4 regions of the Flexibacterium corallicola genome follow, and region 2 is predicted to be linked to each of the others. Evidence: riboswitches for the same ligand, from Rfam matches in the RefSeq annotation. Region 2 holds a riboswitch; each other region holds the start of a gene.
What was found. Region 2 has a riboswitch for cobalamin ahead of nrdH (glutaredoxin-like protein NrdH). Riboswitches for the same ligand answer to the same signal wherever they lie in the genome.
Positions count from the first base shown of each region.

Region 1 (5,807 bases), 130 kb from region 2:
GAACGAGAGGGCAGAGGGCCATCAGTTTTTATTTCAGGCACAAAGCGCTTGCCTCCTCTGGAGGCTTCTGGCCAAGGTCATTGACAAACATACCCTAGATGTCAATACGCATCCACTTCGGTACAAATTTTGGTACAATCTTCTTTAGAAAACTCGGTCATTTTAGTCTCCAATCTTGGACACATGGTCGTAGGTATTAAGTCCAGCCAGTAGCGCTGCGCAGGCGAGGGCCATGGCATGGGTTGTACCTTGCTTCTTCATCTTTACAAGATCGTTTGCCGTCATGCCCAAGAGCCGCGCAGATCAATAGCTCAGCCGTGAAAGCACATCGATGACCGCGCTCGAGTTCAGCTTTCGCTTCACCCGAATAGCAAGGCATTCACGCGTGTATTCATCCAGAATATTCAGCGTTCTGAATGCCCTGCCATCTTCGGTTCGATGGTGGACAAAGTCATAGGACCACACGTGATTGCGATCCTGTGGCCGCAGCCGGACGCAGGATCCGTCATTGAGCCAGAGCCGTCCCTGTTTCGGTTGCTTCATGCGAACCTTCAACCCCTCTCGTCTCCAAAGGTGCTCGACACGTTTGTCGTTCACTTGCCAACCCGCTTCTCGAAGCAAAGCAGCAATCCGGCGACAACCGTAGCGACCATATTGACGGGCCAGTTCAATCATATCCGCGACCAGCTGGCTTTCATCAGCCCGCCCCTGCGGCAAACGCCGCTGTGTGGAGCGATGCTGGCCAAGAACGCGGCACACACGCCGTTCGGATACCTTTATCTGAGTACAAACATGATTGATGCAGGCCCGGCGACGAGCGGGGCTTAGAAGTTTCCCTTTGCAGCCTCCTTCAAGATCAGCTTATCCAGTGTCAGATCGGAGACAGCACGGCGTAACCGCTCATTTTCTTTCTGCAACCGCTTCAGTTCCTTGAGTTGTTCTGTACCCATGCCACCGTACTTCTTCTTCCAACGGTAATAGGTTTGTTCAGTAACACCCATCTGGCGGATTGCATCTACGCGCGACATCCCTTGTCCCATCAGGACTTCAACCTGCCGCAACTTAACGACAATCTCTTCTGGCTTTGGTCTCTTGATTCCCATATCGAGTCCTCCGTTTTCCTAATCATAAACGTGGACCACTTCATTGGGGGAGGCTTAACATCATGTTTGTAAAGCTCAAGGACTGGAGGCGTATTGCTATGGGATACGACCGATGCCCAAACATATTCAAATCGGCAATCTATATTGCTGCAACCGTAATATTCTGGTTACGAGTCCTGAGCCTAGTTGTTTTTCCTAAGAAGCCAAATGAAGAAGATTCCTCCTACAAGTCCGGTGATGACTCCAACCGGGATGTCCTCCGGTTTCATCAGCGTTCGTGCAGCCATGTCGGCGACAAGCAAAAAAAGTGCGCCAAACAAGGCCGAGACCGGGATGAGGCGATGATAATTGCCCCCGATAAACGCTCTTACAATATGAGGTATCATCAGGCCAACAAAACCTATCATGCCCGAAAATGCTACCATGATACCTGTAATCAACGCCCCAATAATGAAGGTCTCTAGCCGAAATTTTGCAACGCAGATGCCAAGGGTGGTTGCGGTTTCATCGCCCATGGTCATGGCGTTAAAGTGACCAGCTCGTAGCCACAGCCAACCTCCACAAACTATCATGGTGACCAAGGGGTAGATAAGGTACCCCCACTGGGCCAGCCCTAAGCCGCCCAGCATCCAGTAGACCACAGTGTGAGTAGCGCGCGGATCTGCCAGAAAAATGAGAATGTTAGCTCCTGCCATCAAAATAAAGCTAACAGCAACTCCAGTCAGAACCAGCCGGTCAGCACTCGTGGCATTTGTGAACTTTGCGGTCCCGATAACAAGAAGAGTTGCTCCAAGAGCCCCTAAAAAAGCCAGCAGAGGTACCGTTAACACTCCAAAAAATAAACCAGTATGCAGCAAAGCCAATACGGCCCCAAACGCGCCACCTGCTGAAATTCCGATCAGATGAGGGTCGGCAAGTGGATTGCGGGTTACGGATTGAAGGCAAGCGCCCACGATTGAAAGTCCGGCCCCGACCATAATCGCCAGCAGAACGCGGGGCAGGCGAATCTCCCACAGGATGGTCTCTCGTCCCTTCGACCAACTGGGCTCAATAGCACCCGGTATAACCTTATTAACAAGCACACCCAGAACGGTCTCCATGGGAATGGAAACCGCCCCAACTGAAACGGCGAGACAAACAGGAAGAACCAGAGCAACCAACCCTGCGCAAAAGATCTGCAGCATAACAAAAGAAGTGCCCCCTTTGGGGGCTGCGGGGATACTGGTTCCTTCGCTCATACTCAGTTACCCCAGAATGCAGTTGCCAGTTTTTTGATGGCTTTTATGTTCCGTGGTCCTGGTGTGGCCTCTGCATATTGTAGCGTTACGAACCGGTCGTTCTTTACTGCATCCAGATCGGCAAAGGCCGGGTTATTGAGCATGAACTCACGCTTTTGCTCTGCTGTTACTTCGCCATAGTTCACTATCACAATAACCTCGGGGTTAGCTTCGATCACGGCCTCCCAGTTTACCCGTGCCCAGCTCCTTTCTAGTGTATCCATCACGTTGCTGCCACCGGCGGCCTCAATCAGTGCTGTGGGCATGGCATAACGGCCAGCAGTAAAGGGGGTATCTTCACCGCTGTCATAAACAAATACGCGAAGTGGCGTGGTGCCGGCATTTAGTCCCTGTTTGAACTGAGAAAGATCATCACGATAGGATTGCACCAGTTCAAGCGCACGCTCTTCAACTGCAAAGATACGGCCAAGGTTCAAAAGGTCATTGTACAAGTCCTCCATTGATACCTTCTGCTTCTCGCCAATATGGATGCAGCTTTCTGTCAGCTCGTAGACCTTGATACCGAATGGGGCCAGTGTTTCCGGTGTCACCTCGCCGCCAACCTTCATACCGTAGTTCCAGCCCGCGAAATAAAAGTCCGCATCAGCCCCTATCAACACTTCCTTGTTTGGGTATTGTGGGGACAGTTCCGATAGGACTGCCACTTTATCTGTTAGCCCATCATCCAGCGTTCTCCACTCAGAAATACCGGTATATCCCGCCATCTTGTCCTGTAGCTGCAGTGCCAGCATCATCTCTGTAAGGTTGGAATCGTTGGAAACAGCCCGCTTTGGTACATCATCAAATGTCACGGTGCGGTTACAGCTTTTAATGGTAACCTCTGCTAATACAGGTGTAGAGGACAGCAGCGCTGCAGCCAGCGTCAAACCAAGTTTTTTCATGAAAATAATTCCTATGAGTATAGATCGAACGTAAGGAGAGATTGTTGTGTGGTCATCAAGTGGTCGCGTGTTGTGCTCACCTGAAAGGCTTTTGAGACTAAGGCCGGGGAGAGGATTTGGTCCGGTGTTCCAAACCCAAGCATTTGCCCTCGATCAAGAAGTAGGATCTGGTCACAGACCCGCGCTGCCATATTTAAATCGTGCAAACTGGTGATGATTGTCAGATCCAGCTCCTCGATGAGCTGCAGGATTTCCAGCTGATGGCGAATATCCAGATGGTTGGTTGGCTCATCCATAATGAGCAGATCAGGTTCTTGCGCCAGTGCCCGTGCCACCATAACCCGTTGCCGTTCACCGCCGGAAAGGGTTGTAAATGAACGGTCTATGAGCCCTTCTAGATTCAAAGTATGGATCGTTTGGCTTACCACCTGTTGGCCCTGTTTGCATAAACTAGTTAATCCATAGCTGTAAGGCGTTCGTCCCAGCTCGACGATCTCGCGTACAGTGAGTGCGAAATCCGTGGGCTGTTCCTGCAACACTGCAGCTACACGCCGCGCCACTACTTTGGCTGGAAGCGACCAGATGTCATCATCACCAATATTGATATGACCACTTGCTGGCCTGTTAAAGCGGTATAGTAATCGCAGTAATGTGGACTTTCCTGCTCCGTTTGCCCCCACAACCCCAAGGGTTTCACCCGCTGGCAGTTCAAAGCTGAGTGGCTTTAAAACCGGCTCGTTTTTGCTCTTTTTAGGCGCCCAAGAAACATTGTTGACTAAGACTGATGTGCTCATGGCATGCGTTCCAGTATGAACTGGCGGCGCCTCAGAAACTTAACTGGAAGAAATACAGGTCTCATAACGCCCTTGTCGATGTAGCGGGGGCAATAGAAACCGGATATGTAAGTGGCTTTCGTGAAAGCAAACATTATGGCCTCTTTCCAGGACGCCCCGCCCAGGTTGAAGTAACAGGTAATGGCAGGTCTCCTGACTTACGGGTCATTGCTCGGCCAGCCTTCCCGGGTTCCCCAGTGGCATATCTAGCTTTGCTCTCCGCCTACAGTTGCGGGGGCAGTCACGGAGTTAGTTTCAAAACGTGAAACTGCACCGTGTTCCCTTTTAATTCCGAGGCTTTTGACCTCGAAAACCATTGCGGCGCATAATGATTAGAGACAAGCCAGATTGCAAGAGCAAAAAGATAGTGCATGGTTGATACTTTGGAATCTGGAAGTAAAAATGGGGAGAAAATGATGCATAGTGAAACCTAGAGAACTTCGCAGGCCGTAAACTGGAGTGGCCTAAGAAAAGTGGAGATCCTCCGGCTCAATATTTGTCTATTGTCGCTCGAACGTTAAAAGTGATTGATATCCTATGGCCGAATGCCTTCGAATTGGATTATAAAAGCCTTCACTGCCAGTCCTCTTGCCTAATATGGCAGAGACTCGCCGGGTGGGGCATCCATTCCATCAGAGCCTTGAGGACTGTTTTTATGAAGAGATGCTCGGGGTACCGCAATTTTGATGCAAGGGAAACCGGTGGACTAGTTGCCCAGCAATATCGGAAAAGGGGCATCCGCTCCATTAAAATCGATCAGTTAAAAATAATTTGTAGGTTGAATTCATCTCCACCCTCCAAGACTTTAGTAACAAGGAGATTATGAACTCCAATTGTTGGGTGTTGTACCTCCGAGATCCTACCTTTGACTTCGAAACCTTCTGGGCAGTCAAACAAAAGTATAAACTGCTCCCGGAATCTTGCTGGTGTTTGAGGCCCTTTCTCTATAAATTTTAGCTGGACCTTCTCACCATCAATTAAAAAAATGTCGCCCTTCAGCTTTTCAAAATCGGCATATTCCAAAGACTTAAGGTCATCTTTCATCTGTATTTTCCTATCTTTAATATCTGTTTAGAAAATCTCTATGATTGGCCATGGTCATATGCGTCCCAATTTTCATTGGGAATCTGAAATTGATTGATCACTCTCCTGTTGTTGCCTGAAGGGTGTCGAAGTTACAGAAGTATTCATTCGTTTGATTTTGACAGCTGCAGATATGAATTCACCTCGTAACAAGGCGTCATAGTCTGGTTGATACCACCTCATCAACGTATGGTGCCTCCCTGTAGTTTCTGGCTCAAATCCAAACCTGTAGTAAAATTTATAGGCAGGTCTATTCATATTAAGGACATGAAGCATGACAGGAATTTTCAGCTTTGAAGCTTTTGCGCAGATGCCTTTCATGACAACCGTTCCGATACCTCTGCGCTGAAATTTTTGTAAAAGTGACAAGTCAAGTACCTTTAACATATGCTCATCTTCGGCAAGGTACACGCGCCCGACAGGGGCTTCACACCACAAAATAAGACCATAATTCGCCAAATCATATTGATTGAAGTATACGTTATGTTGTGCAGTGTACTGCTGTGACAGCACGCTATGATAAAGTTCTTCTTGCCCAAAATTTTTCAAGGAAGAAAACTCCCAGTGCCGCTCATCTCTATGGATGAGTTCTAGGATTCCTTCATCACC
Region 1 covers NZ_JARRCW010000001.1:2,970,955-2,976,761, reverse strand. Annotated here, with positions in the region: gene P6574_RS12855 (hypothetical protein) at 163-285, opposite strand; partial or broken gene P6574_RS12850 (IS3 family transposase) at 313-1,103, opposite strand; partial or broken gene P6574_RS12845 (IS5/IS1182 family transposase) at 1,154-1,273, shown strand; gene P6574_RS12840 (FecCD family ABC transporter permease) at 1,286-2,341, opposite strand; gene P6574_RS12835 (ABC transporter substrate-binding protein) at 2,344-3,282, opposite strand; gene P6574_RS12830 (ABC transporter ATP-binding protein) at 3,294-4,076, opposite strand; cobalamin riboswitch at 4,242-4,448, opposite strand; gene P6574_RS12825 (DUF6916 family protein) at 4,872-5,159, opposite strand; gene P6574_RS12820 (GNAT family N-acetyltransferase) at 5,232-5,807, opposite strand, start outside.
Region 1: linked by a shared signal. The riboswitch ahead of P6574_RS12830 (ABC transporter ATP-binding protein) and the one ahead of nrdH (glutaredoxin-like protein NrdH) in region 2 are both predicted to bind cobalamin.

Region 2 (5,807 bases):
GCCTCATTCACCTGCAAGATCTCAGAGCACAGGTTCGACATATTAATGCGCCCTTCAACAGGGTTCGCTTTATTGGCTGTGTCTTCAAACAGAATATAAGGGTAACCGCTCTCGAACTGGATTTCAGCCAGTAACTGGAAGAACTCACGGGCGCGCAGTTTTGTTTTGCGGATCTGTGGGTTGTCCACCATCTCGCGGTATTTCTCGGTGACCGAGATTTCAGAGAACGGAACACCGTAGACCTTCTCAACGTCATGCGGCGAGAACAGGTACATTTCCTCGTTCTGCTTGGCCAGCTGGAACGTGATATCGGGAATAACAACACCAAGGGACAGCGTTTTAATACGGATTTTCTCATCCGCATTCTCGCGCTTGGTATCAAGGAAGCTGAGGATGTCCGGGTGATGGGCGTTCAGGTACACAGCGCCTGCACCCTGACGGGCGCCAAGCTGGTTGGCATAGCTGAAGCTATCTTCCAAAAGCTTCATCACCGGCACAATACCGGAGGACTGGTTCTCAACGCCTTTGATCGGCGCGCCAGCTTCACGCAGGTTGGTCAGCAGCAAAGCAACACCGCCGCCGCGCTTGGAAAGCTGCAGCGCAGAGTTGATGGACCGGCCAATGGATTCCATGTTGTCTTCAAGACGCAGAAGGAAACAGGAGATCAGCTCGCCGCGCTGCTTTTTACCCGCATTCAAGAATGTTGGTGTGGCTGGCTGAAACCGGTTGGAGATGGTTTCATTCATCATCTGCATGGCAAGGTTTTCATCGCCGCGCGCCAAAGCTAAGGCCACCATAACCACACGGTCTTCATAGCGCTCAAGGTAGCGCTTGCCGTCAAAGGTTTTCAGCGCGTAGCTGGTGTAAAACTTGAAGGCCCCGAGGAAGGTTGGGAAGCGGAACTTGCGGTCATAGGCGGCGATGAAGATAGATTTCACAAAGGCCGGATCATACTGGTCCAGAACCTCGGCTTCATAGTAGTTCTCGCGCACCAGATAGGAGAGCTTTTCCTCCAGCGAATGGAAGAAAACAGTATTCTGGTTTACATGCTCCAGAAAATACTGGCGTGCCGCCTGACGATCCGCGTCAAACTGAATTTTTCCCTCTGTATCGTAGAGGTTCAGCATGGCGTTCAGTGCGTGATAGTCCAGCCCCTGATAGGCGGCTACAGACTTTTCGAGAGTTGTTGTTTCCAAAATAAATCTAGTCCCTGACGAACCCGCGCAACGTCGCTGTCGGTGCCTGCAAGTTCGAACTTGTAAAGGCATGGACAGTCACATTTGGCGGCAATAACAGTGCCTGCATGGGCAAAAAATGCCCCGAAATTTCGGTTACCCGAAGCGATCACGCCCCTGAGCAAAGACCGGTTTGCTACATCATTCAAAAAAGCAATCACTTGCTTGTGCACCGCTCCCCTGCCCTCACCATCCGCATATGTGGGGGTGATAAGGACAAAGGGTTGTGTGACCTGCAGCATCTTTTGGGATGCGCGGGCCGGAATGCGCTCGGCCTCAAGACCGAGACGTTCAACAAAGCGGTGTGTATTTTCAGATGAGCTGGAGAAGTAGACGAGGCTGCTCAATTAATCAGGCGAGGCCGCCGATTTTGTCCGGGCGAAAGCCTGCCCAGTGTTGATCTCCTGCAATGACGACAGGAACCTGACGATAGCCCAGCGATTCAACTTGCGCCAGAGCATCCGCATCTTGTGTAAGGTCAATCACGTTGTAGGCAATACCTGCACTATCGAGCGCGCGCGTGGTTGCAGTACACTGCACACAGGCAGGTTTGGAATATACGGTAATGCTCATGCTTTCGTCCGCCTAGCATGGGAGAAGATCGAGACGGCAGGCTGCGGGCACAAAACTTGCGCACACCGAAGCCACAACGCTCCCGGACCCTCCGCCCGTGGTTGTCAAATTGTCTCTTGGCAGGTCTCCTGACTGCACAGCTCAAACACACCCTTCTAACCTTCCCGAAGTTTCCTTCAGTGGTACAAATAAAAGGCCGTTCACTGCTTACAGTTGCGGGGGCAGTGCCAGATTTTCACCGGCTTCCCTCTTCGCCTGCGAGTCGCCCCGCAAGAACCAAGCACACTCCATATAGTGCATCTAGATTTGAATGGGTCAATATATAGTGTGATTTACACAATTTAATACTGTGGAATTTAATGGAAAAATATGCAGCATCTGGAAAATATTTTTTAGCCGGATTGCTTTCAGATAGCCCAACCGGCCATGCGCCGCATACTTCATGCCTGCACATTTGACTTTATAAGTTTTAGCCACAGCGCTCATATCCAGCCACACCTTAGAAGTCAATTCAGGCACGCTTATTTTTGTTGGCACCGTAGCTCACCAACTCGCAAAAATACGTGTCCCCTTCTACAAATATCATGGTTCGTTACTCTCAATAAAGAAGGGGATAAAATCCACGAGCACCCCACCCGCAGGCGATCCATTTCAGCCACGATCACAAGCCTATCGCATTTGGTTCAGGAAACAGCACCTATGTGATGGGAGGAAGCGTGTTCATAGATGCAATGCTCATAAAATAACAGGGCTTTAACCCAGTCCTATAAACAGTTGCGGCACACCCAACCCAAGGCATATGCGCAAGGGAAGGGCGTGCAGCAATTCTTTGATAGTGCCGGTTTGTTTTAGCCTATTGTTTAGGCGCGTATCTTTAACCAGAAACCGGCATCCACTTTTCGGCGATACATTTTATGTGAAGATGAAGTCGCTCGCAGCAAGGTGATCAGGTGTAACACCGTCAATGATGACTGCATTACCGTCGGTATCAGTGATTGTTGTTGCTCCATGGGCGGTGGAGCCGTCCTCTGCGGTATACGCATGATCCTGATCATAAGAGATTGTCAGGTCATCCATGGAATTTACATCAGAACTGGAAAACATCAGCGTATCCGAGCCACTGTCATAGTCAGTAATCTCTGTGCTGCTTGGCTCGCAGGTATCGGAAAAGACAAATGTGTCACTCCCCGCACCTCCGGTGACGACATTATCGCCACCACCAGCATTAATGGTGTCATTCCCATCTCCACCGAAAATGAAATCGTTCCCGTTGCCTGCGGTAATTGTATCACCACCACTGCCGCCATAAATGGAATTGTCTCCATCACCTACGGTAATTGTGTTGGAACCGGTATGGGCTTCACTGGTATTGTCACTATAGCCCGCATAGATGATGTTATTCCCGTCTCCCGCAGTAATGTTATCATCGCCAAAGCCGCCAAAGATGGTGTTATTTCCATTTCCCGCATGAATTGTATCATTGTAGCTTAAAGAACTGTCGAAGGCAGAGTGATTGTCAGGGTTTTCATCCCCATAGATCGTTGCGTCAAAATTACTTTTATCACTTTTCGTTATAGTGTCGTCGCCGGTTCCACCTTCCAGAACAGCATCAACATCGTCTGCGTGGTGGGCATACTGAATATTATTGACATTAATTGTATCATCGCCAGAGCCACTATCAATATTTAACTGCAAGTCGGTGGCGTATGAACCGTGTTGCAAATTAAATTTAATGGTATCATTGCCATCGCCCAACCTTGTATTAAAGCCCGCGATCTGTGAGCTGTCATGCGTCATCTTACTCCAAGTCACATTAACGGTATCATCACCGCCACCCATATCAATGTTATAGTGAACCTGCTTGTGAGCTTCGATTCCACCACCTTTAATTGTGTAGTTATTGTCGCCATCGCCAAATGTCTTATTTTTTGTAGACATGCTTAACCTATATGCTTCTATTTCATTTAGTGTAGCCAGGACAGAGCGGGGCTGCGAGTGGAAGGTGAGCTCAACATGCTAACATTTCAAATTAACTATCATTAATATTCCAATATTTACTTAAATTTTGAAATAATATGCCGTTTAGGGAAACTTTGAAATTTGGAGTACTTACAGCGGCTTGTACAATAATAATCAAATATGTTTGATTGGAGAAACTTCAAATTTTATATCCATAATTTAATTTCTCAAGGGTAATGAGATGTTTTGAAGCGCTTCCGCGGCAGCAAATCAGGGGAAGATCCGCCATATTTCTGCCCACTTATACTAATCAGGCTTCAAGGGAACCTATAGAATTAATTATGGATACCGGCGCGGTGGCCGGTATAACCTCGCAAAGAATCTTGAATATCGTCCCGAATTAGAGCCGGAAGTCATTTTGTTCCGCGACAGGAAATTGCTGTCTACAGGTTTTACCAAAAGTATATTGAACTCAATCAAGCGTAACGCGCTCAAGAGTACGTCGCCAGTATCATCCAGTGGGCAGCTACTATTGAAACTCATTCTCAACTGACTTAGGAGTGAGTGCAGTTGGGGGAGACATGCGCATTCAATATCAACCAAAGAGCGACAAAGCAGCTCTATGGCGAAAGCTATGGGTGAGCTGGCTGTTGCTGTTTGCGCTGCTTTTGTCTTCTTTGATCCCCACAGGCATGATGCCAGGATCCAACACGGACGGAACGTTTACCGTTATACTATGCACCTCTTCCGGCCTTCGCCACATTACCATGAATAGTGATGGCAAAGAAGTTCCGCCCATTTCTGAAGAAGAGCGGAACCCCTGCATCTATTCGTCTGTCCTTGGAGCGCACGCCAGCATAAACGACCCCCTCAAGCTTTTGGTTCCCTCAGGCTTATCAGTACCGCAAGTCCATGCATTCGAGGCAATTTTCGATCAGCTGAAAACCTTGCCCGTTGGCGCAAGAGCGCCTCCAGCATCCATCACTCTTTAAAAAATCAGATCTCATTATCTTTTTACGGACAAAGCCTTGTTTCAACGCTCTGAGCCGTAAGTATTGCTGGAGTTTTTCGTGTCGAGTATCAATCACGAGTTAAATGCACTCGCCAACACACCCCTATCCGGGGATGCACGCCGATTTTATACCGCCGCATGGCGTTGGCATTTTTATGCCGGCCTGTATGTGGCCCCATTCCTGATCATACTGTCCGTCACCGGCCTTGTTATGATGTATATTGCGCTCATTGAGGGGCGCGATGGCGAGAAAATAACTGTTCCTGTTCCCCAAGGTGCTCAAGCTCTCAAAATTTCCGCGCAGACTGCAAAGGCTCTTGAAGCTGTCTCGGGAGGGAAAATCGTTGAATGGGTAAAGCCAACCACATCCGATGGTGCCTCTGTGTTTCGGGTGTCCGCAGAGGGCACAAACTACATGATTGCCATTGACCCCTTTGAAGGCACAGAAGTGAATACATGGCTTCGCAGAGATGGCTGGTATGACTTTGCAACCGATATTCATGCCACCTTACTCATTGGCACGACAGGGGACCGCCTGCTTGAGATTGCTGCAGGGTTCGGGGTGGTTCTTATTTTGACGGGCCTATACCTTTGGTGGCCAAGGCAGGAGAACGTTGCCACCGTTTTCTTTCCCACTCTTTCCTCGGGTGGGCGTAGCCTATGGAAGAACCTGCACCGAAGCGTTGGTTTTTACGTTTCAATTTTGCTTTTTCTCTTCCTGTTATCCGGCCTCTCGTGGACAGGTTTTTGGGGAGAGAAGTTTGTGCAGGCCTGGAATACGTTTCCCGCTGAAAAATGGGAGAACGTTCCCTTATCTGACGACATCCATGCATCCATGAACCACGGAGCGGTGAAAGATGTTCCTTGGTCTTTGGAACAAACGCCCCTCCCCGCCTCCGGTTCAGATGCGGGGCGCTTGGGCATAGACACAGGGATGCCTGTAGACATTGACAGTGTCTCGGACTTTGCACAAAAGCTTGGATACACGGGGCGTTTCAGGGTTTCTTTCCCTAAAGGAGAGGCGGGCG
Region 2 covers NZ_JARRCW010000001.1:2,841,532-2,847,338, forward strand. Annotated here, with positions in the region: gene nrdE (class 1b ribonucleoside-diphosphate reductase subunit alpha) at 1-1,196, opposite strand, end outside; gene nrdI (class Ib ribonucleoside-diphosphate reductase assembly flavoprotein NrdI) at 1,166-1,582, opposite strand; gene nrdH (glutaredoxin-like protein NrdH) at 1,587-1,808, opposite strand; cobalamin riboswitch at 1,910-2,104, opposite strand; gene P6574_RS12305 (calcium-binding protein) at 2,721-3,746, opposite strand; gene P6574_RS12310 (DUF2946 family protein) at 4,328-4,759, shown strand; gene P6574_RS12315 (PepSY-associated TM helix domain-containing protein) at 4,838-5,807, shown strand, end outside.

Region 3 (5,807 bases), 2.2 Mb from region 2:
GATATCTGTAAATTTTCCGGTAGGGCTAAACTGGAGGGCTCTCTGTCGGCTGATGACGTGCTTGCGAAAACCTCTCGCTGGGCAGAATTCGTTTCCGTCGTTGAGCAAGCATGTGAGCGGGTGAATACGCAGCTTGCAAGCGTCAGAGAGCAGCAAAAAACAGTAAACACGCTTTCCGGCTCTTTGAACGAGCTGCAAGGCAAGCTGAGTGAAGGCGACAAAAAGGTTAAACAGAAAGATGCGAGCCTGCAGTCAGTAATTCGCACGAGGACTGAACTGGACGGAAAAAACTCTGTACTCCTGTCGGGTACCGCTGATATTCGCAGTCGCCTGTCCAGTCTTTTGGAAAAAGCCGAAATTGATTTTGCTGACCCGAACACAGATTTTGAAGAGCTTAAAAAACACGTTCGGGACAAAGCGCTTGAATGGGAGACCTGCCTAAAACACTATGACCTTGCTAAGGCACAAGTTCAACAACTGGAGCCGGAAACCGCTGGGTTGAGGGAAAGAGTGCTGGGCCTTGAAACACAGGTGAAGCAAAAACAGCAGCTTCTCGGAGAGCTTTCGGAAAAGCTCAAGGATACCTTTCAAAAACGGTCAACTCTTTTGGATGGTGCAAAAACCTTGGATCATAAGAGGACGTGGAAGGAGAAGTTTGAACAACTGCAAACTGCCTATCAAAACGCGAAGGACGCCTTCAATGAGGCAACGCAGAAACAGGCTATCGCGCGAATCAATCTGGACAACTGCCAAAACGCTTTGGCAGCAGAAGAAAAAGAACTGTCGGTTGTGACAACAGAACTTGCGAATGCCATTGAGCCACTGTCCCTCTCGAGAGAAGAGTTCTCCCAGCTCAGAGCAAAAGCTGATCAAGAGCTGGAGCAGCTGGAGCACGGTCTAAAAGCGGTTGATCAGGAGCTTGAGAGTGCAAAGGAGCAGGTTCGCCTTCGTTCCGAAGACCTTGAAGAGTTGAACCGCAAAGACCTTCCCCAGCAGTCCCTTAAAGACCTGCAGGAAATCATCGCCACAAAACAAAGTGAGCAAGATGCTCTTCTCGTAACTCTGGGTTCGCTGCGTGAGCAGCAGCGGGCTGACGAACAGGCAAGGGAGCGGGCTGCCGCAATAATGGCAGATATTGAGCAGGCGCAAGAACACTTTAATGCGTGGGGGGCTGTGAACAGGGTTATCGGCTCAGCCGAGGGCGATAAGTTCCAGAAACTGGCACAGGCTGTGACACTGGATCTTTTGGTGGAGCTGGCGAACAAACAGCTTAAAGCCCTTAAACCCCGCTATCGACTGCTTCGCGCAACAGGTGGCCTTGGGCTTTTAGTGGAAGATCTTGATATGGGAAGTTCTCCCCGCTCTGCCCGCTCACTCAGCGGCGGCGAACGGTTTCTTATTTCTCTTTCCCTCGCCCTGGCGCTTTCGGGTCTGGAAGGGCGACAGTCCTTTGTTGATACCTTGTTTATTGACGAGGGGTTTGGCTCACTGGATGGGGATACACTGGATGTGGCCATCGATGCGCTGGAAATGCTGCAGGGGCAGGGGCGCAAAGTTGGCGTTATCAGTCATGTGGAAGCAATGAAAGACCGTATACCGGTGCAGGTTCGGGTCGTGCGGCAAGGCGCAGGGCGGAGCCGCATCGAGTTGACGTCTCCAGCCAGCTGGTAACAAGGGGAAGAATTTGCGATGACATCACCGGCTTCCCTTCAACTTTAAATGAATTTCTACAACTCTGTTTTCCCTAGGTAAGGCGCTTGCTTCAAAAAGGGGAATTTTAAATCTAATGCAATGCTTCTCGTGTTTCATGGTGGGGAAGAAGAGTGGGGAAGCCACTTCCGGGTGACCATAAACATCGGCTGAAGACCAATGAAATGGACTGCATTATTTGCGGCGGGGGCTATGTCTGTGCTGCGGCCAACAGGCTACCAAAGTGTTGAAATTCTTCCCGCATGGAATCATACTCCTGTCCGCCATGAAATCGTGGAGTTTGTAGAGCGGACCACGCGAGAAGCCAGCCCCGACTATGTAGAAAAATCCGAGAGGATTGCCCTTTTACGCGATGCTGGCGTTCTTTGGAGCGCCGGGCCATTTAGTCCTGTGGAGGCCTATATAAGCCGAAGCAGCAAGGAGATGCCCCCTCCCAGCCTCCTAAATTCCTATACAATTCGAAGGTATGTGGAAACCTGGGTGCAAACGGTACGGGAAGAGGAATATAACCAGCCGTATGTTGATCTTGTCTATCAGCCCATGAAAGAGCTGATTGATTACCTGCAGGATCATGATTATCGCGTTTGGGTGCTTTCAGAATCTAACGTGGAAGTTGTGCGCGGTGTCCTTACCCAGACCTTTAAAATACCGCCGGAGCAGGTTATTGGCGCGCCTTTACGCTCACAAGTGGCTCAAGTGAAGGTCTTTGAGGAGCAGGGACGTGGCCCCGCAAGCGTTTCGCCGATTCCCACAGATAGCGAGCGGATTTACCACATATTGGGACGCGGGCCTCTGTTGACCATTGCTGATGCAAGGCTGGTGGAGGATATTCGAAAACTATCAGAAAACTGGGACCGCCGATATCTCACTGTGACGATGGAGATCTCCACAAAGGGAGGTGAAAACTCTGAAATAAACGGGAGCCCCCAGACCAATTCCACAAGCGCGTATAGGATAAATCCCGAGGAAGATTGGTCCCACCTCTATCAATGGCAGAAAAATCCTTAGAGGAAATTTAGGTAAGTCCAATTATTTTGATTGAGATCAAAGTAATGAACAAGTCTACGTTGTAGGTTCTTCTTGCTACGGCTGATGCTCATATGGGGGAGTATCAACCACTGGGCGTACTTAGTTCTTGAGTACGCCCTTTTTTTTGTCTCTTAATGATAATGTTGTGCTTCGTTTCTTTCTGTACTTAAGTATTATTTTTGGACAGCTCCGGCAGGCGATGCCTTTGCTGCCAATCGATGAGAATATTTAACGGGACTGCGACTAAGGTTGCTTATCCTAGCAGTTGCAAAGTTCTTTTAAAGCGGCAATAGTTCTCCCCATTGGGTTCCACCCCGGCAAAGCTGGCGTGGATGTAAAAGGGAATGCGGAAGGGATGACCAAATAAGGGCCTGATCCGCAGCTGCCCCCGCAACTGTGAATAGCTGGTTTGTCTCAAGGGCCACTGAAGCGCACTGCTTCGGGAAGGCGAGGCAAACAAGGAGCTATGAGCCAGGAGACCTGCCCACACATAGGATAACTGCGCTTTGCATAGCGCTCGCACGGAGGGTGCGATAAGGAGATGAAATTATGCATATTGAACCGGGCTATGTGTCTGCTGCAAAAGTTGTAGCTGCCAATGTTGGCGCTGTTGGCGTCTTTTTATGGGGCGCAAAGCAGCAAGCCTCAGAGTTTTTGAAGAACCCTCTTGTTCCGGCCAAAACGATTTTGGCGGCAGCGTTTTTCTCGCTCTTCATGCAGTCCTACCACACAAGTGTAGGCGCTTCCGAGCTGCACTTCATTGGCGCAATGGCCATGTATCTCACACTGGGCTTCACACCCGTTCTTCTAGGCTTTGCCATTGGTCTTTTGTTTCAGGCATTCGCGTTTGACCCGCAAGACATGTACCACCTTGGTGTGAACAGCCTCTCCTTGATGCTGCCTTTGGTGTCCGTTCACTACCTTTCTGGTAAGAAGCTGTTTGACCAGAAACTGTCCAAACGCGTTTCCTACACCCAGATACTGAAGCTGGATGCCATATACTACACAGGTGTCACCGGCATGGTCGGTTTCTGGCTGATGATCGGCGACGTTGCAACACCATTCACTGCATGGGCCCAGTTCGCAGCCTCATATTTGGCAATTGTGGTTCTGGAACCAGTTGTAACTTACCTTGCTGTGAAAGGCCTGAAAGCCGTTGAAGGCAACACCTTGGTTAAGAACCTCACAGTCGTGCCCCAGCTCAAGCTTGCTTAAGGCTTAAACAAAACAGAGTTTATGATGGCGGCCAATGTGCCGCCATTTTTATTGAGCCCAACACAAGGACGTGTTGATGGACTTGATGTAAGAACTGCGTTTTGCGTGTCCGATATGATGGCAGAAGCCGGATTCCTCCGCTCTTCAAAACGGATGTCACTCCGGACGTGATCCAGAGCTTGTTTTTCCTAAATTGGTAGCTACTGGATAAAAGAGAAGAGGCCTGTTTTTTCTCTCTTCTTTCTATGCAGCTTTCCTGATATGGATTGCCCCAAAGGGTGGCATGGGTTAAGAGTGCTGCCAAAGATTTCTAGTTCATCATTCTATTAGGAGATGTGGGCAGTCCATGGCGCGCCAGTTCATCTATCATATGCACGGAGTCTCAAAGGCTTACGGTGCTAAAAAAGTCCTCGACAATGTTCACCTGTCGTTCTACCCGGATGCAAAAATCGGTATTCTGGGCCCGAACGGTGCTGGTAAATCCACCCTTCTCAAGATCATGGCCGGTCTTGATAAGGAATACACTGGTGAAGCATGGGCCGCAGCAGGGGCCAAAGTTGGCTATCTGCCACAGGAGCCTAAGCTGGATGAGGATAAGACAGTTCTCGAAAACGTCATGGAAGGCGTTGCTCACAAACAGGCTCTTGTAGACCGCTACAACGAACTGATGATGAACTATTCTGACGAGACTGCCGATGAAGGCGCTCAGCTTCAGGACATCATTGATGCGCAGGATCTGTGGAATCTGGAAAGTCAGGTCGAGATGGCAATGGAAGCGCTTCGCTGCCCTCCATCCGACTCGCCGGTAACCAACCTGTCCGGTGGTGAACGCCGCCGTATTGCTTTGTGTCAGCTCCTTCTTTCTGAGCCTGACCTGATGCTGCTCGATGAGCCGACCAACCACCTTGACGCTGAAACAGTGCATTGGCTGGAGCGGCACCTGCGCGAGTTCAAAGGTTCCGTATTGATCATTACCCATGATCGCTACTTCCTCGATAACGTTACTGGCTGGATTTTGGAACTCGACCGCGGTCAGGGTATCCCTTATGAAGGCAACTACTCCACCTACCTTGGCCAAAAAACCAAGCGTATGGAGCAGGAAGGCCGTGAGAACATGGCTCGTTCACGCGCAATCAAGCGTGAGCAGGAATGGATGGGGATGACGCCGAAGGGCCGTCAGACCAAATCAAAGGCTCGTATCAATGCCTATGATGCTCTGTTGACAGCGCAAGAAGAGCGTATGCCATCTATCGAGCAGATCCTGATCCCTGTTGGTGAGCGTCTTGGTAACAACGTTATCGATGTTCAGGGTGTATCCAAGGGCTTTGGTGATCGCCTGTTGATTGATGATTTGTCCTTCAAGCTGCCTCGTGGTGGTATTGTCGGCATCATCGGTCCTAACGGTGCCGGTAAATCCACGCTCTTCAAGATGCTGTCAGGTCAGGAAAAGCCGGATAGCGGTGAAATTGTTGTCAGTGACCGGGTTCAGCTTGGTTATGTGGATCAGTCCCGTGATAAGCTGGATGACAGCAAAACCGTTTGGGAAGAAATCTCCGAAGGCGCTGAAGTGATCTACCTCGATAAGAAAGAGATCAACTCTCGCGCTTACTGCTCATCCTTCAACTTCAAGGGTGCAGGACAGCAGGCTAAAGTTGGCGACCTTTCCGGTGGTCAGCGCAACCGTGTGCATCTGGCGAAGGTTCTCAAGTCTGGCGCGAACGTGCTTCTGCTCGATGAGCCAACCAACGATCTGGATACAGAAACGCTGGCAGCACTGGAAGATGCGCTTGAAAACTACGCCGGTTGCGCTGTGGTGATCTCGCATGATCGTATGTTCCTTGACCGTCTTGCAA
Region 3 covers NZ_JARRCW010000001.1:653,458-659,264, forward strand. Annotated here, with positions in the region: gene P6574_RS03080 (SbcC/MukB-like Walker B domain-containing protein) at 1-1,671, shown strand, start outside; gene P6574_RS03085 (HAD family hydrolase) at 1,870-2,718, shown strand; cobalamin riboswitch at 3,030-3,241, shown strand; gene P6574_RS03090 (energy-coupling factor ABC transporter permease) at 3,289-3,954, shown strand; gene ettA (energy-dependent translational throttle protein EttA) at 4,301-5,807, shown strand, end outside.
Region 3: linked by a shared signal. The riboswitch ahead of P6574_RS03090 (energy-coupling factor ABC transporter permease) and the one ahead of nrdH (glutaredoxin-like protein NrdH) in region 2 are both predicted to bind cobalamin.

Region 4 (5,807 bases), 1.3 Mb from region 2:
CACTGCCTCCAGATCAAACTTTGCAAGGCCGATAACCACCAGCTTGTCCTGCATTTCACTTCCCGCAGAGAACCACGCTTCCACACGCGGGCCAACGGCCTGCACCATCACAGGCGCGGGCTTTCCTGCAACGCGCACAACACCCTTGATCCGTAAAACTCCGGAAACCGCCATAGCCTTGGCAACGCTTTCCTCAATGTCTTTCAGGTTTGTGAAACTGCCAGTGGACACAACAGTGCTGTCAAAGTCATCATGGCTATGATCGTGATGATGGTGGTGATCATGATCGTGGTCATCATCATGGTGGTGGTCATGCTCTGCATGGTGGGCTTCATGGTGCGAAAGGCGTGCATGCATATCATCTTCCGCGCCCGCATCGCGGCCCAGCAGAACTTCCAGAGCCAGATCGCCCTGTCGTGCAGGAACAATCTCCACTGCATCGCGCAATCTGGCACCAAGGCTCTTTTTCACTTCTTCAAGCGCTTTATCGGAGACCAAATCAGCTTTGTTCAACACGACAAGATCAGCGCAGGTGAGCTGATCCTCGAACAGCTCTTCAACAGGGCTTTCATGGTCCAGCGCCTCATCAGCTTTTCTTTGTTCGGCAACTGCCTCTTCATCACTGGCCACACGGCCAAGCGCAACAGCAGGTGTATCCACCACTGTCACAACGCTATCCACGCTCACAAGCGGCTTCACTGTAGGCCAGTTGAACGCCCGCACAAGCGGCTGCGGCAGGGCAAGGCCTGAAGTTTCAATGATAATGGCATCAGGGCGCGGGTTACGTGCTAGCAGCATTTCCATTGTGGGCAGGAAATCATCTGCAACCGTACAGCAGATGCAGCCATTGGCCAGCTCTACCACTTCCTCGGCGCTACACTTGGGGTCGGCGCACCCGTTCACCAGAGAGCCATCAAAGCCCATCTCGCCAAACTCGTTCACAATAAGCGCGATCCGCTTGCCTTCAGCTTTTTCCAGAAGGTTGCGCACAAGGGTTGTTTTACCAGCCCCCAAAAATCCGGTCACGATAACAGCCGGGATTTTGGTGGTAGGTGCTGCAGAAAATGAAGGGGTCACAGTCGGATCTCCGGAGAATTATTAGGTTTAAGCTGTAGGGCTTGGCCAGCCGCGACAAACACAACCGTGTCGCAAGCCTCCGCCACTTTTTGATTGAGGCGGCCGGCTTCGTCGCGAAACCGGCGTGCCAGCGCATTTTCTGGGACAATGCTCAGCCCCACCTCATTGGATACAAAGATGAGGGGGCAAGCACTGCTGCTTATGATTTGGATCAGCTTGTCGCTCTCCTCATCAATGTTGCGCTCGCTATGCATAAGGTTGGAAAGCCAAAGGGTCAGGCAGTCCACAAGCAGCACGCGCCCCTCCTTTGCGTTTTTGGCAAGGCATAAGGGCAAGCCCAGCGGCTCTTCAAGGGTCATCCACCCCTGCCCCGCCCGCTGGCTCTTGTGCGCTTCAATTCGAGTACGCATTTCCTCATCAAAGGCTTGGCCGGTTGCCACATAAAACGCAGACAAGCCGCTCGAAAGTACCAGCTGCTCGGCATAACTACTTTTGCCGGAACGGGCGCCGCCTAAAACAAGAACGGATTTTGCTTTGGTCGTTAAGCTCACCCGCGTTTTCCTTGCCCCTGCAAGAAACGCGGGTGCGCTACCTTGGCATGGGAAACGCTGGCAACAGTCAGGACCGGCTTTGGCAGCCCTTCGAAAAATCTCATTTATTCAAACTCCCTGACTGTCCACCCGACAGCAATTGAAGGTTTATCTCTCAGCCGGTCTCCTGGCTCGCGGATTTTAAAAGCAAATCAGCCTTCCCAGCTTCCGATAGACGCCAGTGGCATGGATATGTTTGCTTCACTCCGCTTACAGTTGCGGGGGCAGCTGTGGCTTTACCGGCTTTTATACCGATCACCACATTCCCGTTTCATTTTTGTCCAAGGCGTTCACAAACAACTTGATTTATAAATTGCCCTAGCAAAAAAACTGAAAGAACTTGCTCCATAAAGGGGGGTGAAGGGCCTTTGTGTCAATCATCCCAATGAATAGACATGGGGCACACTGACAAAAAGCTGCGTAAAACCGCTCATTTCAGCCTGAAAATAATCGAAATAATAATTTCACCCACAGCAAATCTGCATTTTCTTTCCACAATCACAAGATTTTATCAAAAACAGGCTTGGCAAACCCCATCGGCTTTTATAAAAGCTGGCTCACACAAACGGCGACGGTTCGTTTCGATAAGAAATGATCCCCGGTAGCTCAGTGGTAGAGCAAGCGACTGTTAATCGCTTGGTCGCTGGTTCGAATCCGGCCCGGGGAGCCATTCTTCGTTTGTGATATAAAGCCTGAAAGTGGCAAGTAGGTTACCTAGTAAATTGCTAGGCAAGCTCGATGATCCCCGGTAGCTCAGTGGTAGAGCAAGCGACTGTTAATCGCTTGGTCGCTGGTTCGAATCCGGCCCGGGGAGCCATTTTCCGATTATAATTCAGATCCCAAAGCTTGGTTTATTTATATAATCGGTTTATAGGGTGTCTGAATAAGGTATTCCCCGGTAGCTCAGTGGTAGAGCAAGCGACTGTTAATCGCTTGGTCGCTGGTTCGAATCCGGCCCGGGGAGCCACGTTTTCAAATCCCCCCCCGTTATATTTTTGCCTTGATCACGGAAAATTTAACACGCCGTCATCCAATGTGCATTCAGCCTAGATTAACTAACAGGAACAAAACTCTACGTATTTTGTTCTGAAATGCTGAACTCTTTCATTTCATCACCCAGCTGAAACGTTTCACCTCTACAATTCCTAGTACATGGAACAGCCCCCCCATTAATTTACCTTAGGGAAATAAGGGGAATTCCAACGCATTGGCTTCGAATTGGGACCATCCACCAAACTTCTTAAATAATAAAGGGTGAGATCGAAATGTTACCGGGCGCAGTAAATCACAGCCAACTTTTTGCGGTTCGCCGCTTAACACGCACGTTCCTAGCCCTCTTTCTATTTCTTGGGCTCGCTGTCATTGCAAGAGCTGGAGATAAAGAAAGCCCTGTAACCAAAAACATCTCCCAGACGGGTATCTCGAAAGACGAGACCACAGAAACGCACGTTTCTGAAAAGGGAACAGTTTCTGCGCAGACATATCATCAAGTTGTTGTCTCACCGCCAAAGTCCAACCCTGACGCCGACCCTTTCGACAGCCCTTTCAACATTTGGCTGGGCGAAGTGACACTCCAAGGACGCACGACACTTTGGGTCGAACTTATTGATGAATATGGCGAAGTTATTTACGATTCAGAAGTCCACCCCAATGAAACGCATATGCTGCCAGATGGGCGGGCCCTTGTTGTCAATGAGTACGCCTCTCCCAACCCATCCGCCACAACACTCGCCAGCACCAAAGACCAGAGCAGAGTAACACCGGACGCCAAAGTATCCGTAAGTGTCCGCAGTGCTTCCAGCACCAGCACTGGCACGCAAGTCCATTTCATAGATGTGAAACAACAACCTGAGGCTGGCAAGGAGTCTTTTCTCCTGAATCTTGGCCGAACGGGTGACGCGCTATGGAACAGGCTTACCTCCTATTTTTAAATTCTTTTAAGGGAAAACCCATTGGGGATTCCCTTCAGTTCCTTTAAAGCTAAAGCTGAAGTTTACGCTAACAATCAACCCTTGGTATATTTTACTAATATTCCCTTGGTATCTGTAATTTTATACTACCACTTTCCTGTCTATGGGAGACTGTCCCTTGAGAGGGCCTGCACCCCGTTATACTTTCCAAGGCCAACATCTAAACCGAACTTGCACAAAGCGCGTTCACTCAATGAAACGCCAACAGTTTGCCACCATTTTACACGAGGTCCCGATGGATATTCGAAATTCCCTAACCGAGACAATCGGCAACACTCCTTTGATCAAGCTGCGCAAGGCCTCAGAGCTAACCGGTTGTGACATCTACGGTAAAGCGGAGTTCATGAACCCCGGGCAATCTGTAAAAGACCGCGCAGCCCTGTTTATCATCGAAGACGCTGTCAAGTCGGGACGCCTTAAACCGGGCGGAGTTATTGTTGAGGGGACCGCTGGTAACACCGGCATCGGCCTAGCCTTGGTTGGAAATTCACTGGGCTTTCGCTCTGTCATTGTTATTCCTGAAACACAAAGTCAGGAGAAGAAAGACATGCTGCGGCTGGCGGGCGCGGAACTGGTTGAGGTTCCTGCCGCTCCCTACAAGAACCCCAACAACTACGTAAAGATTTCTGGCCGGATTGCGCAGCAACTGGCCCAGAGCGAGCCCAATGGCGCTATCTGGGCCAACCAGTTTGACAACACCGCCAACAGAAACGGTCATATTCAAACAACGGCTCCGGAAATCTTTTCCCAAACCGACGGAAAAGTAGATGGGTTCATCTGCGCTGTTGGAACAGGGGGCACCCTTGCAGGAGTTGGCATGGGGCTGAAAGAGAAAAACAGCGATATTAAAATCGGACTGGCTGACCCGTTTGGAGCGGCTCTTTACAATTACTATGTCAACGGTGCCCTAAAGGCAGAAGGCTCCTCCATTACCGAAGGCATCGGCCAAGGCCGCATCACGGAAAACCTGAAGGATGCACCCGTTGACATGCCTTTCCAGATCTCTGACCGTGAAGCCCTTGAAGTTGTCTTTGATCTTTTAGAAAACGAAGGCCTGTGCCTTGGCGGATCTTCAGGCATCAACATAGCCGGAGCCATCCGCATGGCAAAAGAAATGGGACCGGGCAAAACCATTGTCACCGTTCTATGTGATTACGGCACCCGTTATCAGTCAAAGATGTTTAACCCGGACTTCTTGCGCAGCAAGGATCTTCCCGTACCCGCTTGGATGGAAAAGAAACCAACAGTTTCCATACCTTTTGAAAACGTGGATGTGTAAACAGTGGGATTAAGCCCACAGTCTTAAAGGCAAGATACGTGAACTGTGGTATCCATGTAGCTTAGGAGTTGAGCTACATGGATTATTGGTCAGAATTTCTTCCACTTCTTCCCTATATTGCGATTGCCTTCTATACGTTGGCAGCCGTGTGCGCTGCCCGTGAGGTCATGTGGAGCAGAACTTCACAGGGTAGCATTGCATGGCTTATTTCGCTTTTCTTTCTCCCTTTTCCCACGGTTCCTTTGTACTTCGTCTTTGCCTGGAAGCACTTTGGTGGTTACGCAACCATTCAAAGGGAAAGAGGAAATTTTGAAGATGATATTCAAAGCCGCCACGGCGCAATGGTGGACCACGCGGCCAATGAGCAATGGCCTGTTCACACTCGCATTGCCCCTCTTCCTTTTTTAAAAGGTAATAAAAGTCATCTACTTATTGATGGAGAGGCGACGTTTGCCTCCATCCTTGAGGGTATTCGCGGCGCTAAAGATACGATCCTGTTCCAGTTTTTCATTGTCCGTGATGACGCTCTTGGCGAGAAAATTGCCGATGCTCTTATTGAACGTGCACAAGCCAATGTGCAGATCTTTTTCCTTTATGACGATATCGGTTCACGTACCCTTTCCAATGCTTATATCTCCCGATTAAAGAGCGCCGGAATTTTCATCAGCGGCTTTAACAAGCGTCACCGCCTGTTACGTATGCTGGGGCCCATGCGCCTCAACTACCGTAACCACCGCAAAATTGTGGTTATCGACCACGACACTTGCTGGGTTGGCGGGCATAATGTGGGTGTGGAGTACCTTGGACAAGACAAGCATTTTGGCCACTGGCGGGACACGCATGTCAAAGTTACCGGCCCCGCAGCACTTGCCGCCAGCCTGTCCTTTGCCG
Region 4 covers NZ_JARRCW010000001.1:1,521,955-1,527,761, reverse strand. Annotated here, with positions in the region: gene cobW (cobalamin biosynthesis protein CobW) at 1-1,077, opposite strand, end outside; gene cobU (bifunctional adenosylcobinamide kinase/adenosylcobinamide-phosphate guanylyltransferase) at 1,074-1,628, opposite strand; cobalamin riboswitch at 1,769-1,987, opposite strand; tRNA gene P6574_RS06915 (tRNA-Asn) at 2,263-2,337, shown strand; tRNA gene P6574_RS06910 (tRNA-Asn) at 2,410-2,484, shown strand; tRNA gene P6574_RS06905 (tRNA-Asn) at 2,560-2,634, shown strand; gene P6574_RS06900 (hypothetical protein) at 2,933-3,598, shown strand; gene P6574_RS06895 (cysteine synthase A) at 3,873-4,916, shown strand; gene cls (cardiolipin synthase) at 4,994-5,807, shown strand, end outside.
Region 4: linked by a shared signal. The riboswitch ahead of cobU (bifunctional adenosylcobinamide kinase/adenosylcobinamide-phosphate guanylyltransferase) and the one ahead of nrdH (glutaredoxin-like protein NrdH) in region 2 are both predicted to bind cobalamin.